4 regions of the Providencia sp. PROV003 genome follow, and region 1 is predicted to be linked to each of the others. Evidence: predicted binding sites of a transcription regulator. Region 1 holds the regulator's gene; each other region holds the start of a gene.
The links. The regulator PurR, encoded in region 1, represses purine synthesis genes. The targets are predictions, from matches to a motif close to CANGCAAACGTTTGCNTG.

Region 2: gltS (sodium/glutamate symporter) is a predicted target of PurR. The motif match lies at 2,236-2,253, and genes of this name have one in related genera.
Region 3: serA (phosphoglycerate dehydrogenase) is a predicted target of PurR. The motif match lies at 1,852-1,869, and genes of this name have one in related genera.
Region 4: purT (formate-dependent phosphoribosylglycinamide formyltransferase) is a predicted target of PurR. The motif match lies at 2,851-2,868, and genes of this name have one in related genera.

The regions. Positions count from the first base shown of each region.
Region 1 covers NZ_CP096369.1:3,424,779-3,428,404, reverse strand. Annotated here, with positions in the region: gene punR (DNA-binding transcriptional activator PunR) at 102-1,007, shown strand; gene purR (HTH-type transcriptional repressor PurR) at 1,017-2,042, opposite strand; gene sodB (superoxide dismutase [Fe]) at 2,478-3,056, opposite strand; gene M1F14_RS15740 (Grx4 family monothiol glutaredoxin) at 3,527-3,626, shown strand, end outside.
Region 2 covers NZ_CP096369.1:409,440-413,065, forward strand. Annotated here, with positions in the region: gene recG (ATP-dependent DNA helicase RecG) at 1-745, shown strand, start outside; gene gltS (sodium/glutamate symporter) at 853-2,067, opposite strand; gene M1F14_RS01710 (uracil-xanthine permease family protein) at 2,303-3,626, shown strand, end outside.
Region 3 covers NZ_CP096369.1:2,199,237-2,202,862, forward strand. Annotated here, with positions in the region: gene M1F14_RS09930 (LysR family transcriptional regulator ArgP) at 1-567, opposite strand, end outside; gene rpiA (ribose-5-phosphate isomerase RpiA) at 885-1,547, shown strand; gene serA (phosphoglycerate dehydrogenase) at 2,019-3,269, shown strand; gene M1F14_RS09945 (5-formyltetrahydrofolate cyclo-ligase) at 3,316-3,626, opposite strand, start outside.
Region 4 covers NZ_CP096369.1:1,862,392-1,866,017, reverse strand. Annotated here, with positions in the region: gene M1F14_RS08545 (fimbria/pilus outer membrane usher protein) at 1-229, shown strand, start outside; gene M1F14_RS08540 (fimbria/pilus outer membrane usher protein) at 207-1,403, shown strand; gene purT (formate-dependent phosphoribosylglycinamide formyltransferase) at 1,631-2,809, opposite strand; gene rarD (EamA family transporter RarD) at 2,912-3,626, opposite strand, start outside.

The DNA of each region.
Region 1 (3,626 bases):
TAAAAAAATGTTAACAGTAGTTCTATTGTATAGGCTATTTTTTTATGTTGTGAAACGGTAATATTTGGATCTTGCTATCAAAATTTTTGAAAGGAGATGTTATGTGGTCAGCTCATGCGCTCGAAGTCATTGATGCAGTGGCTCGTACGGGAAGTTTTAGTGGTGCTGCCGATGAGTTGCACCGTGTTCCATCTGCGATTAGCTATACGGTAAAACAAATTGAGGAATGGCTTGCTGTCCCTTTATTTGAACGTCGCCATCGTGATGTAGTTCTTACCGAGGCGGGGGCAATATTTATTAAACAAAGTCGTTCTGTTATCAAAAAAATGACAGATACCAGACATCAATGCCAACAAGTCGCAAATGGTTGGCGTGGTCAATTTAGTATCGCAGTTGACTGCATTGTCAAACCGCAGCGCACAGAACAACTCATTCTAGATTTCTATCGTCATTTTCCTGATATTGAACTGTATATTCACCCTGAAGTGTTTAATGGTGTTTGGGATGCTTTAGCTGATGGTCGTGTTGATGTGGCGATTGGCGCAACACGTGCTTCCCCCATTGGTGAAAGATACAGTTTTCGTGATATGGGTTTCATGTCTTGGATGTGTGTTGCGAGCCCTGAGCACCCATTAGCCAAAATAGAAGGTAAGTTGGTGGATGAACAAATGCGTGAATACCCCAGTTTATGCTTAGAAGATACCTCCCGTAATTTACCCAAAAGAGACACATGGGCCCTTGATAACCAGCGGCGTCTTGTTGTGCCTTATTGGGAAAATGGTTTGGCATGTTTAGTCAATGGGCTATGTGTGGGCATGGTGCCCGAACACCGCGCAACCCCTTTATGCGAGGAAGGGAAGTTAGTGGAATTGGCATTAGTACAACCATTTCCACCAAGCCCTTGCTGCCTAACTTGGGTTGAAAAAAACACATCTCCAGCGTTAAGTTGGTTATTAGATTACCTCGGTGATACTGAAACACTTAACGCGGAATGGCTTTCAACTTAGGTTGCTAAGTTATCGGCGGTAATCAATAAATGGCCCATCAGCAACAGAGCGGCGTTCAACCAGCCGTGGATGTACCTCGATAGTTTGCGCATCTTCGCGCTTATTCACAATTCTATCGAGTAACATTGTAAAGGCCATTTGCCCTAAACGCTCTTTTGGCTGGTGGATAGTCGTTAGAGCAGGGGTAAAATAGCGCGCATTACGCACATTATCATAGCCAATCACTGAAATATCTTGCGGTACACGCAGGCCCATCTCATCTGCGGCGCAAATCGCTCCCATCGCCATAATATCGCCACCACAGAATACCGCGGTAGGGCGCTGTTTATGGCTAAGGATTTGCATCATTGCTTTGTAGCCTGATTCAGGCTCAAAATCCCCTTGGACGATCCACTCATCTTTTAACGTAATTTTGGCCTCTTCCATCGCTTTTTGGAAACCAGTTAAACGACCAATGCCTGTATTTCTTTCGAGTGAACCAGGAATGACACCGATATCACGGTGGCCACGGTCAATCAAATAACGCCCTGCAAGGTAGCCGCCATGGAATGAGTTGTCGATAATACTGTCAGTAAAATCACCTCGTGACGTACCCCAATCCATAACGACCATTGGAATATTACGATAATCTTCTAACATACTGATTAAAGTATCTGGGTATTCAGAGCACATAACGAGTAAACCATCTACGCGTTTTTGCGCAAGCATTTGTAGATAGGCTTTTTGTTTACCCAAATTATTATGGGAATTACAGAGGATTAGTGTATAGCCTTTTTCATAGCAGCTATTTTCAACTGATTCTATTACCTCAGCAAAATAGGGTGCTTCACTGGAGGTTGCCAGCAAACCAATCGACTTAGTGTGATTAACTTTTAGACTACGGGCAACCGCACTTGGTGAATAATTGAGCTCTTTAATTGCAGCCCAGACCGCAGCCTTAGTATCATCAGCCACAAAGCGCGTTTTATTAATAACATGGGATACGGTTGTGGTAGATACGCCAGCGCGTTTCGCCACATCTTTAATCGTTGCCATGGGGGAAAAAAACTCCTGACCAACAATAGGTCTCTATAAGCATTCTTGTTAAAAAATTACCAGCATATTGATGCATTGATCCTTTGCTGGCAATAATTTAGCGATTTGTTGTCGATTTTGTCTGATCTAGCGCAAAAACGAAAGAAATAATTGATGTTATAACATGTGATATAGGCACGAGTTTTGTTTTTTTGGATATATATACTTAATAACCTTTATGTTAATATGGTTATTCGCTAATTCAATTACGTTTAGATGAGAGGAACTCATGGATACAGATGTTAAATATGGATTACTGGCTGCGTTGGGTTCATTAGCAATGATTATTTTTATTGCTGCACATATTTTTTGATTTTATTTTTACTCATAGCAATGTGCGTAAAAAATAAGGGCGAGATATCTCGCCCTTAGCTATTTAGAAATCAACAGATATCACTATGCTAAATTTTCTTCAACAAACTTCCAATTGACTAGCGCCCAGAAGTTTTCTAAGTATTTAGGACGCGCGTTACGGTAATCGATATAGTAAGCATGCTCCCAAATATCAACTGTTAATACAGGCTTATCTTCACCAGAAATTGGCGTTGCAGCATTAGATGTATTAACGATAGCTAAGCTACCATCGGTTTTTTTCACTAGCCATGTCCAACCTGCGCCAAAGTTTTTGGTCGCAGCGTCAGTAAATTGCGCTTTAAACTCAGCGAAAGAACCGAATGCTTTATTAATCGCATCAGCAACTTTGCCTGTTGGTTCTCCACCTGCATTTGGCGCTAAACAATGCCAATAGAAGGTGTGGTTCCAAACTTGAGCAGCATTGTTAAAAACCCCAGCGTCAGAAGTTTTGATGATCTCTTCTAGAGATTTACCTTCGAAGTTAGTGCCTTTGATGAGGTTGTTTAAGTTAACAACATAAGTGTTGTGGTGCTTGCCATAGTGATATTCTAAGGTTTCAGCAGAGATATATGGTTCTAAAGCATCTTTAGCATACGGTAGAGCGGGTAGTTCAAAAGACATTGCGTACTCCTTGATTGCTTTTGTATAAAATACTTCGGGTGTTTGCTCTTAAAATGAGCTAATTAAAAGATGGCAATTTGTTATCAACATTTCGCTCATTGGCGAGATGGTATTTAATATATTAATGATAACACGATAAACCTTACAAAGGGTAATGGTAATCATGTTACTTATATGTTAGCAAAAAACAAAATCATTAACTATTTATATTGTATGGGTATTTGTGAGGAAGAACGCCAGTTTTTCGAATTTAAACAATAGCGAGTTATTTGTTTGACTTAGGTGAGCAGAAGATAGAAAAGGTGCCTTTTTGGTTTTTTGGATGTTATAGTAATGCCCCTGTAAAACTGGCATATTGTATGAAACAATTAAGTTTCACATTATAATGGTCAATGCATTCTATTAAGTCGCAGTAAATCATGCTTGTCGGCTGACTGCAAAACCAGCATCTTTGTTCTAAGGAAGTAAAAATGACGACAATTGAAAGAATCGAGCGCCAAATCAAAGAAAACCCAATTTTATTATACATGAAAGGCTCTCCAAAACTTCCGAGCTGTGGTTTTTCTGCTC
Region 2 (3,626 bases), 1.7 Mb from region 1:
AATTATTGATGAACTTCCACCGGGTCGAACACCTGTAACTACGGTTGCAATACCGGATACACGGCGTAATGATATTATCGAACGAGTTCGCCAAGCTTGTATCGAAGAAGGCCGCCAAGCCTATTGGGTATGCACTTTAATTGAAGATTCGGAATTATTAGAAGCTCAGGCCGCTCAGGTAACAAGTGAAGAATTAGCCCTAGCATTGCCTGAATTGAAAGTGGGTTTGGTACACGGTCGTATGAAACCCGCAGAAAAACAAAGCATCATGGCTGCTTTTAAAAATAATGAAATTCAGCTACTTGTTGCGACCACGGTTATTGAGGTCGGTGTAGACGTGCCTAATGCCAGTTTAATGATAATCGACAACCCTGAACGTTTAGGCCTCGCACAACTGCATCAATTAAGAGGGCGTGTAGGGCGAGGGGCTATCGCCTCCCACTGTGTATTACTCTATAAAACACCGTTAACTCACACCGCAAAGCAAAGGTTGCAAGTCTTACGAGACAGCAATGATGGTTTTGTGATCGCCCAAAAAGACCTTGAAATTCGCGGGCCTGGGGAGCTATTAGGGGCGAAGCAAACGGGTAATGCCGATTTTAAAGTCGCTGATTTATTACGCGACCAATATATGTTGCCAGAAGTGCAACGCATTGCTCGTCATATTCAGCAACACTACCCTGAAAACGCGCAGCAAATTATTGATCGCTGGTTACCAGAGCGGGAACAATATAGCCACGCTTAATTATTACATAGCAACCTATCATTATTGTTTATTCATATCTTAAAACGAAAATTGCCGTGAAAAATTTCACGGCAATACCTGCTTTACTTATTATTATTTAATCTATGTTATCCAGCAATCGTTGGAAATATCGGTAGCAATAGATACAGTTTAATCACGATTGCATTAACGATATCAATAAAGAATGCTCCAACCATTGGCACTACTAAGAATGCTAGGTGAGATGGGCCTAGCCTATCTGTTACCGCCTGCATATTTGCAATTGCAGTCGGTGTTGCACCAAGACCGAAGCCACAATGACCCGCAGCTAAAATAGCAGCATCATAATTTTTGCCCATCACTCGGAAGGTGACAAAAATCGCATACCCTGCCATAACACAAGCTTGAACAGCCAAAATAACTATCATCGGAATTGCCAATGATGCTAATTCCCATAATTTTAAGCTCATTAATGCCATTGCTAAGAATAATGAAAGGCTGACGTTCCCCATGACGGAAACCGCGCGATCAAATACACGGTAAAAACCCAGCAATGATAAGCTATTACTTAAAATCACACCGACAAATAGCACACACACAAATTTCGGTAACGCGAACACTGTGTCCGCTAATAAACCTGCAATATAGCTTCCCACCAGCAAACAGATAGCAATTAATGCAATAGTTTCAATTAAAACCATTGAAGTGATCATTCGCCCTGATTGCGGTTTTTCAAATGCGCTAGGAACGTCTTTATCATCGTCAGTATTTCCCGGCGTTGGGATATTTCGAGTTAAGAAGCGAGCAACAGGCCCACCGATTAACCCACCCAGAACCAAACCAAACGTTGCACAAGCCATAGCAACTTCTGTTGCACTCTGGAAACCGTAACTCTCGGTAAAAATTTTACCCCATGCCGCACCAGTACCATGGCCACCGGATAAAGTTACAGAACCCGCTAACAGCCCCATTAATGGGTCTAGGCCAAGTAACTCAGCAAGAGCAATACCCACCGTGTTTTGAACAAGCAGTAACCCTACAACAACAAAAATGAAAATAAACAATGCCTTACCACCTGCCTTCAAACTCGCTAAGTTAGCATTTAGGCCGATTGTGGCAAAAAATGCCAGCATCATTGGTTCTTGCAGTGATAAGTCAAAAGAAAGGCTCCAGTCAAATAATTGCTTCAGCAATAAAAGACTAAAAGCGACTAACAACCCGCCCGCAACGGGCTCTGGGATAGTGTATTTTTCAAGAAAGGGAACTGATTTTACCAGTTTACGCCCAAGCAATAATACTAAGGTAGCAGCTACTAGCGTACCGTAGACATCGAGATGATACATTTACGTACCTCGTCTGTTGTTAAAATTATTAAAAACCAATAAGACGTTAATATCTTCCTTAAAACGCCAAAAGCAGGTTATAGGATTAGAAAAAAAAACTGTTATAAATACAAGTTAAAAGATATAAAAATGTGACAGCGTTATTTAACTATCGTATAAAACTTTTTCTGCGCAAACGATTGCTTTTTAATTTCGCCGCATTACAATGCGTTTTTTGGTGGGGGAAATGAAGGCAATGAATACTGCAACGTCTGAAAAACAAACTACAGAAGCAACCATACAAACACAAAGTGAGCTTATCTATAAATTAGAAGACAAACCACCGCTACCACAGGCTCTGTTTGCCGCGGGGCAACACCTTCTCGCTATGTTTGTAGCTGTTATCACGCCAGCAATGTTAATTTGCCAAGCGCTTGGGCTACCAGCTCACGACACCCAACGTATTATTAGTATGTCCTTATTCGCTTCAGGGATTGCTTCTTTAATTCAAATTAGAGCATGGGGCCCAATTGGTTCAGGTTTACTTTCTATTCAAGGCACCAGTTTTAACTTTGTTGCACCTTTAATCATGGGCGGAGTCGCACTAAAGCAAGGTGGGGCAGATATTCCCTCAATGATGGCAGCACTATTTGGTACTTTACTCGTTGCCGCACTAACTGAAGTGATTCTTTCCCGCTTCTTACATTTAGCTCGCCGCGTCATCACACCGTTAGTGTCTGGTGTTGTGGTCATGATCATCGGGTTATCGTTAATTCAAGTTGGCCTAACATCCATCGGTGGTGGCTACGGTGCAATTAGCGACAATACCTTCGGTTCCCCCGATTATTTAATTTTAGCGGGAGTGGTACTCGCCGTTATTATTTTATTAAATCGCCAGAAAAACCCGTACTTACGTGTTGCTTCACTCGTCATTGCCATGGCTGTCGGCTATATTGTTGCTTGGTGGATGGACATGTTGCCAACTGCGCAACCAGCAGAAGCTAACCAAGCGATAATTACCGTACCAGAACCGTTTTATTATGGGTTATCATTTGATTGGAACCTACTCGTCCCACTTATTCTTATTTTTATGGTGACCTCTTTAGAAACGATTGGTGATATCACTGCGACTTCGGATGTATCAGAACAACCCGTTCGTGGTCCTTTGTATATGAAACGTATTAAAGGTGGGGTGCTCGCTAATGGTTTAAACTCAATGGTTTCTGCTGTATTTAATACCTTTCCGAACTCCTGCTTTGGGCAAAATAACGGGGTGATCCAGTTAACAGGGGTCGCTAGCCGCTACGTCGGTTATATCGTCGCCTTAATGCTCGTATTGCTAGGTTTATTCCCTGCTGTTGCAGGCTTTGTACAGCAAATCCCTGAACCTGTTCTGGGTGGCGCGACCATCGTGATGTTCGGCACTATCGCCGCGTCAGGTGTACGTATTGTGTCTAGAGAGCCATTAAATCGTCGAGCAATCATGATAATCGCCCTTTCACTTGCGGTAGGAATGGGGGTCTCACAGCAACCTCTGATCCTACAATTTGCGCCCGACTGGCTAAAAACCTTATTTTCTT
Region 3 (3,626 bases), 1.2 Mb from region 1:
GGCTTTAAGTAATGAAGAACGAGTTACACCATCAGGGAAATATTTAGCGGCAAAGTCAGGGGAAGCGACAAAAATGTAGTCGAGAGCACCGAGTTTATCAACTAAGCAGCCGGGTAATGCTTGGGGTTGAATACTGATAGCACCCACGACTTCACCACGCCTTAACCTTTCCTGAGTTCGTGTTTCGTCTTCAACTTGTATATTTAGCCGAATAGGGCTATTACCCAGTACTGGGTTTAACGCGGGTAGCAACCAAGTTGCTAAGCTGTCTGCGTTAACGGCAAGGGACAGAAGAAGTGGTGTTGAGCCCCCATTTTCATCGCCAAGCCATTGTTCCTCTAATAGTTCTACTTGATGAAGTAGCGCTAGCAGTTTTTGCCCTTGTTCTGTTGGATGAGGCGGAACAGTGCGGACAAGTAAAGGTTGCCCAAACAGGTTCTCTAGCTGCTTGATACGTTGTGAAACAGCAGATTGTGTGATGCAAAGTTTCTGAGCCGCACGCTCAAAGCCGCGTTCACGAATGACGGCATCCAGTGCTTGTAACGCGCGATAATCAGGGCGCTTCATCGAAAAGATCTCCTTATTGTTATTCTATTCGAGGCTATTGACCTTTGCTGTTCCATAAAAATAGATGGGGAAAACACACAAGGCGAATTTCCAACTCAGTGTAAAAGCTCAGCTAGGGTTATTAACAAAGAGCAGTAACCTTAAATCACTATGCCATATTTTTAGTGATAACACTTGAAAATATTATTGTTGCTAGATAAATCCCAAAAACAACGGCATAAATGTAAAGAACAATACTGCAACTTAGCCAGTGTCCGGTATATACTAGCTATTCATAACCTTAATCACGACTCAATTAATTAGCAAAAGGCATGATCATGACTCAGGACGAATTAAAAAAAGCGGTAGGTTGGGCAGCACTCGATTACGTTAAACCGGGTACTATTGTTGGTGTTGGAACGGGTTCAACAGCTTCTCATTTCATTGATGCTTTGGCAACGATGAAGGGGCAAATAGAAGGGGCGGTATCCAGTTCAGAAGCATCAACCCAAAAGCTAAAATCACTGGGGATCACTGTATTTGACTGTAATGAAGTTGATTCATTAGATGTTTATGTCGATGGCGCTGATGAAGTCGACCATCATATGAATATGATTAAAGGTGGCGGGGCAGCCTTAACAAGAGAAAAAATTGTTTCAGCTATTGCAAAAACATTTGTCTGTATTGTTGACCAATCCAAATTAGTTGATGTTTTAGGTAAGTTCCCATTACCCGTTGAAGTGATCCCTATGGCTCGTAGCTATGTGGCACGTGAGTTGGTGAAATTGGGGGGGACCCCTGAATATCGTCAAAATGTCGTAACTGATAACGGAAATGTGATTTTAGATGTCCATAATTTAAGCATTGTAGACCCTGTTGCATTAGAAAATACTATCAATGGTATTGCTGGCGTGGTGACTGTTGGGCTATTTGCTAACCGTGGTGCAGACGTCGTATTAATGGGAACCTCTGATGAAGGGGTTAAAACTATTAAGTTATAATTTATGTTATAACAAATAGATAAATTCAGCGTCTTAAAATAAGTCAGTAGATGTCATATTTACTGGCTTTTTTTATGTTTGATTGTGAATTGAGCGGGTGTTATTTCTGAGATAGCACTAAATTAATTAACCAGTTTTATAAATATCGATGATTTGAAATTTATTTCATTTTTTTTAATACCCCGTTATTTTGGTGATATATCTCACACTAATGCGCATTGTGCAGGAAAAAAACTTATTTTGTGTTACTGCTCCTGATTTTCTACCGTTTAACTTCTTTTTCTTTGCTATTTTTAGTATCCATAAAGCAAACGGTTGTATTGATACTGCGCCGTTTTTTGTTATGTTGGTATAGCTGCATACTTCAAGGTGGGTGGATGTCGATTTTTACAGGTGCTTTGAAGAATGCGAAGCAAACATGCAAATTCATCGGTTATAAATTATTAGTACGTTCATGATAGGGTAGGGGAAATGGTCAAGGTATCTTTGCAAAAAGACAAAATAAAATTTTTACTGCTAGAAGGTGTGCATCAAAGTGCGGTTGAGAACCTAAAAGCAGCAGGTTACACCAATATTGAATACCACAAAAGCGCGTTATCCGACGAAGAATTAAAAAAAGCGATTAAAGATGCACGTTTTGTTGGTATCCGTTCCCGTACTCACCTTACTGAAGAGGTTTTTGCGGCAGCAGAGAAATTAGTTGCAGTCGGCTGTTTTTGTATCGGGACTAACCAAGTTGATTTAGATGCTGCGGCAAAACGCGGTATTCCAGTATTTAATGCGCCATTTTCCAATACTCGTTCCGTTGCAGAAATGGTGTTAGGTCAACTATTACTGTTATTACGCCGTATTCCCGAAGCGAATATGCAAGCACACCGTGGGATATGGGAAAAACAAGCTAAAGGCTGCTTTGAAGCTCGTGGTAAGCGTTTAGGAATTGTTGGATATGGTCATATTGGTACTCAGTTGGGGATCTTAGCTGAAGGGATCGGTATGAATGTTTTCTTCTATGATATAGAAAACAAATTGCCATTAGGTAATGCAACTCAGGTCCGTTCTTTAACTGAACTGCTTAATATGAGTGATGTCGTGAGCTTACATGTACCTGAAACAGCAAGCACCAAAAATATGTTTGCTAAAGAGCAGTTTGACCGTATGAAGCCGGGTTCTATTTTTATTAATGCTTCTCGAGGTACAGTGGTGGATATCCCAGCATTGGCAGCTGCGCTGGAAAGCAAGCATTTATCAGGTGCCGCCGTTGACGTATTCCCAACAGAGCCAGCGGCGAATAATGACCCGAACGACCCGTTTATCTCTGAATTAATTAAATTCGACAATGTGATTTTAACACCGCACATTGGTGGCTCGACTGAAGAGGCTCAGGAAAACATCGGGTTAGAAGTTGCAAGTAAATTAGCAAAATACTCAGATAATGGTTCAACGTTATCTGCTGTTAACTTCCCTGAGGTTTCACTGCCAGTACATACCGAGGATACTAACCGTTTCTTGCATATTCATGAAAACCGCCCAGGTATTCTTAATAGCATTAACCAAGTATTTACGGAGAATAATATCAACGTAGTTGGGCAGTATTTACGTACAGCTGGTAATGTTGGCTATGTGGTGATCGATGTGTTAACGCAGAGCCCAAGTCAAACAGATGATGCCTTAGCTAAGCTAAAAGCACTGCCAGGCACTATCCGAGCACGTTTGCTGTTCTAAATTAGCATTGGTTGCTTTTACTTGATGATGATGGCGCAGGTATTAATTACCAGCGCCATATTTTTTGTGGCGTAATAATTTCAGGTAACGGAATATCCCAGTGCGCTACGGGAAGTGCCTCGACCTGCTGGCAATCATGGGCTAAGCCGATGGGGTAAAAACCGGTTTGTTGCCAATGAGCTAATGTCCTATCATAAAACCCACCCCCCATTCCTAATCGCTGCCCTTGGCTATCAAAAGCCACAAGGGGAATGAACATGATATCCAGTTTTTCTATAGGGAGTACATCTTGTACATTGAGTGGGGGTTCATCAATATTAAAGCGGTTTTTGACTAACTGTGTTTTTGCGTGATAGC
Region 4 (3,626 bases), 1.6 Mb from region 1:
CTTTACGCTTGGTTCCTTCAGCATCGGGCTACCACATAACATTACCACCTATGGTGGGGTGTTAGTTTCTAATGGGTATAACTCCTTTGTGGGTGGGGTCGGCTTATCGTTGGGTGTATTAGGGGCGTTATCTACCGATATTAGCTCGGTTTTCAGGGAAAAGCCTCAAAGGGCAATCCTATCGTATCCGTTACTCAAAAAGTTTGTTGTCAACGGGGACCTCATTTGACTTAACGGCATTACGTTATACCTCTGAGAACTTCTATTCGTTCTCAGATTACAATAATGCCGGTTATGCGATTAAAGATGACTTAGCGCCTTGGACGGGAGCGCGTCAACGTTATAGTTTCCAAACCTCAATTAACCAATCTTTTGACTCTTATGGTTCCCTTTCTTTAAGAGCGTCAAAAAATACTTATTGGGGCGGCCAAAACTCAAATACCTCGGTTGGGGTGTCTTATAACAATAACTATAAAGGGGTTTCTTATAGTCTCAGTTATATGGTTGACCGCGTGAAGAGCTATAACAATACTTGGCCTGAGAACCGCGTGGTTTCCTTTGATGTGTCTGTGCCGCTCAGCTTATTAACGAACAGTGAAATGGCACAAACCATGAGCGCGCGTTATGGGGTCAGTGTAGATCAGCACGGTGAAACTCGTCATCAAGCAGGGTTAACTGGTAGCGCGATGAAGAGTCGCTTTAGTTATGGTATCTACCAGAACTATGACAGTTACAATAACAACTACGGGGGAAGCCTGAATGGGACTTACTCCGCGAACAACGCAACATTATCAGCCGGTTACAGCTATTCAGATATGAGCCGCTCAATGAACGGTACCCTAAGTGGCGGTGTAGTTGCGCATTCAGATGGGGTCACATTATCGCCAAACGTGGGGGATACGATTGCGATTATCACCGCAGAGGGGGCAAAAGGGGCGTCATTATCCTCTGGCGCGCAATTTGACCGCTTTGGGAATGCCATTATTCCTCAGTTATCCAGTAACACGGCTAACCAAATTGCGGTTAATGTGAACACATTACCGGATGATACGACCTTTAAAGACACCTCGATGATGGTATATCCAACGGAAGGGGCGGTTATTAAGCGTAAGTTTAAAACCAAAATTGGTTATCAAGCGATTATTAATCTGAAAGCTACGGGGAAAATCCCACCTTTTGGGGCGATCGCGACGTTAGTATCAGAAGACGATGAAAACGATATCAATACCGGAATTGTGGGTTCAAATGGCCAACTTTACATGAGTGGGTTACCAAATACTGGTCGTATTAACGTTAAATGGGGTGGTCAATCGGGTCAGTGTACCATTAACTATTCTGCATTAGACACGATTGCAGTTACTGCAGATTCGCCAGTAAGAACTTTAACGGCGGAATGCCAGTAGTCGCCTAAAATAAAAAAGTATAACCTAATGCAACAATTAAATTCTTTTTTAAAATTATGCAGGTACCGTCATATTAGTGCAAGCTTATGACTTATACCATTTATCAGAGAGATAACCACTGCTGCTTTACAACAAAATTTTTCCTTGAATAACCCTTCGTTATCATTTTAATTCTTAATAGTTAAAAGCTCATTCATATAATGTGAATGAGCTCTTTTTATTAGAAATCAACCTGATACTTTAACTTTATCAGCCGCAGTCTTAGCCATTTCCAATGCTTGTTCAATAGAATCAGCAACAGCTAAAGCAACCCCGAGTCGACGAGTTCCTGCTATTTCAGGTTTACCAAATAAACGTAACTGGATATCCGACCCAAATGCAGTATCAATATGACCAAATACTACATCGCTGCTATGCAATTCAGGTAAAATAACCGCAGAAGCACTTGGCCCATATTGACGAATTGCGCCTATTGGGTACCCTAGGAAAGCCCGAACATGTAAGGCAAATTCAGATAAATTTTGTGAAATTAACGTCACCATTCCTGTATCGTGAGGGCGGGGTGAGACTTCATTAAAAATGATCTCATCTGCGCACACAAATAACTCAACACCAAATACCCCATAGCCTCCCAATGCGCTAACTATTTTTTGGGCAACCTCTTGTGCTTTCCTCAATGCAATATCACTCATTTGTTGCGGTTGCCAAGACTCACGATAATCCCCTTTCTCTTGGCGATGACCAACAGGAGCACAAAAATGAATGCCATCAACTGCACTGACTGTTAACAAGGTGATCTCAAAATCAAAATTAACCATTTTTTCAACAATAACGCGGCCCTGTCCCGTGCGCCCACCTTGTTGAGAATATTCCCATGCTTGTTCTAATTCTGCTGCCGAGCGGATAACACTCTGCCCTTTCCCTGACGAACTCATGACTGGTTTTACAATACAAGGAAAACCGATTTTCTCTGCTGCAGTAATAAAATCCGCTTTATTTTCAACAAATTGGTAATTAGAGGTCGGTAAATGAAGCGTTTCCGCTGCCAAGCGACGTATCCCTTCTCTGTCCATGGTAAGAAAAACGGCTTTCGCAGATGGCACGACTCTTTGCCCTTTTTCTTCCAGTTCAACTAAGGTTTTTGTCGCAATAGCTTCAATTTCAGGGACAATAAAATCAGGTTTTTCTAAGGCAACAAGCTGTTTTAATGCTTCGCCATTAAGCATGTTAATTGTGTAACTGCGGTGAGCAATGTGCATAGCTGGCGCATTATCGTATCTATCAACAGCAATCACCTCAATGCCTAAACGTTGGCATTCAATAGCGACTTCCTTACCCAGTTCACCCGCCCCAAGCAACATGACTTTGGTTGCTGAAGCGCACAGCGCAGTACCCAATTGATTCATGATTAATGACCTTATCCGCAAAAATAATAAATGTGATTATATACGCAATCGTTTGCTTTTACTATCAAAGGAAACAAAGTTCATGAATGCTGAGCCTAGTATCTAGCCTAATGGTGTCTTATCACGCCCAGTAATAAAGGGATCTTTATGAGAGAACTTAGTATATTGCTTGCGCAAAATCGCTAAAATACAGAACATCAAACCAATCCATATTAATGAGAAGCTGACACCTTTTACCCAATCAAATAGCTCATTAAATAAAAATACCGCAAGTAAAAATTGGATTGTGGGTTCTATATACTGTGCTAAACCAATTACAGTCAATGAAGTTCTTTTAATTGCAGCCGTGAAAAATAGCAATGGGATAATCGTTACCGGAGCCGCTAGCATATAAAGAATTTTAACTTGCCAATCCCCTTCTGCTACCGCACTTAAACCATTTGAGTTTAACCACCAAGTTATTCCTATTGCTATTGGCAATAACCAAAGAGCTTCTAAAAATAAAGAAGTAATGACATCAAACCGAATAAATTTACGTATTAATCCATATATCGCAAATGCGCTCCCCATCACTAACGCTAGAATAGGTAGTTCGCCATACTGCCATATTTGATAACCGACACCGGCACATATAAAAATAACGGCCATTTTTTCAGAAAATACAAGTCGCTCTCTGAGAAAGATAACCCCGAGTAAAATTGAAAATAAAGGGTTAATAAAATAGCCCAAACTTGCCGCTAGAACTTGTCCATGAGTTAACGCATAAGTGAATGCAGTCCATGAAATAGCCATAATCGATGAGCTAAAGAAACATAAA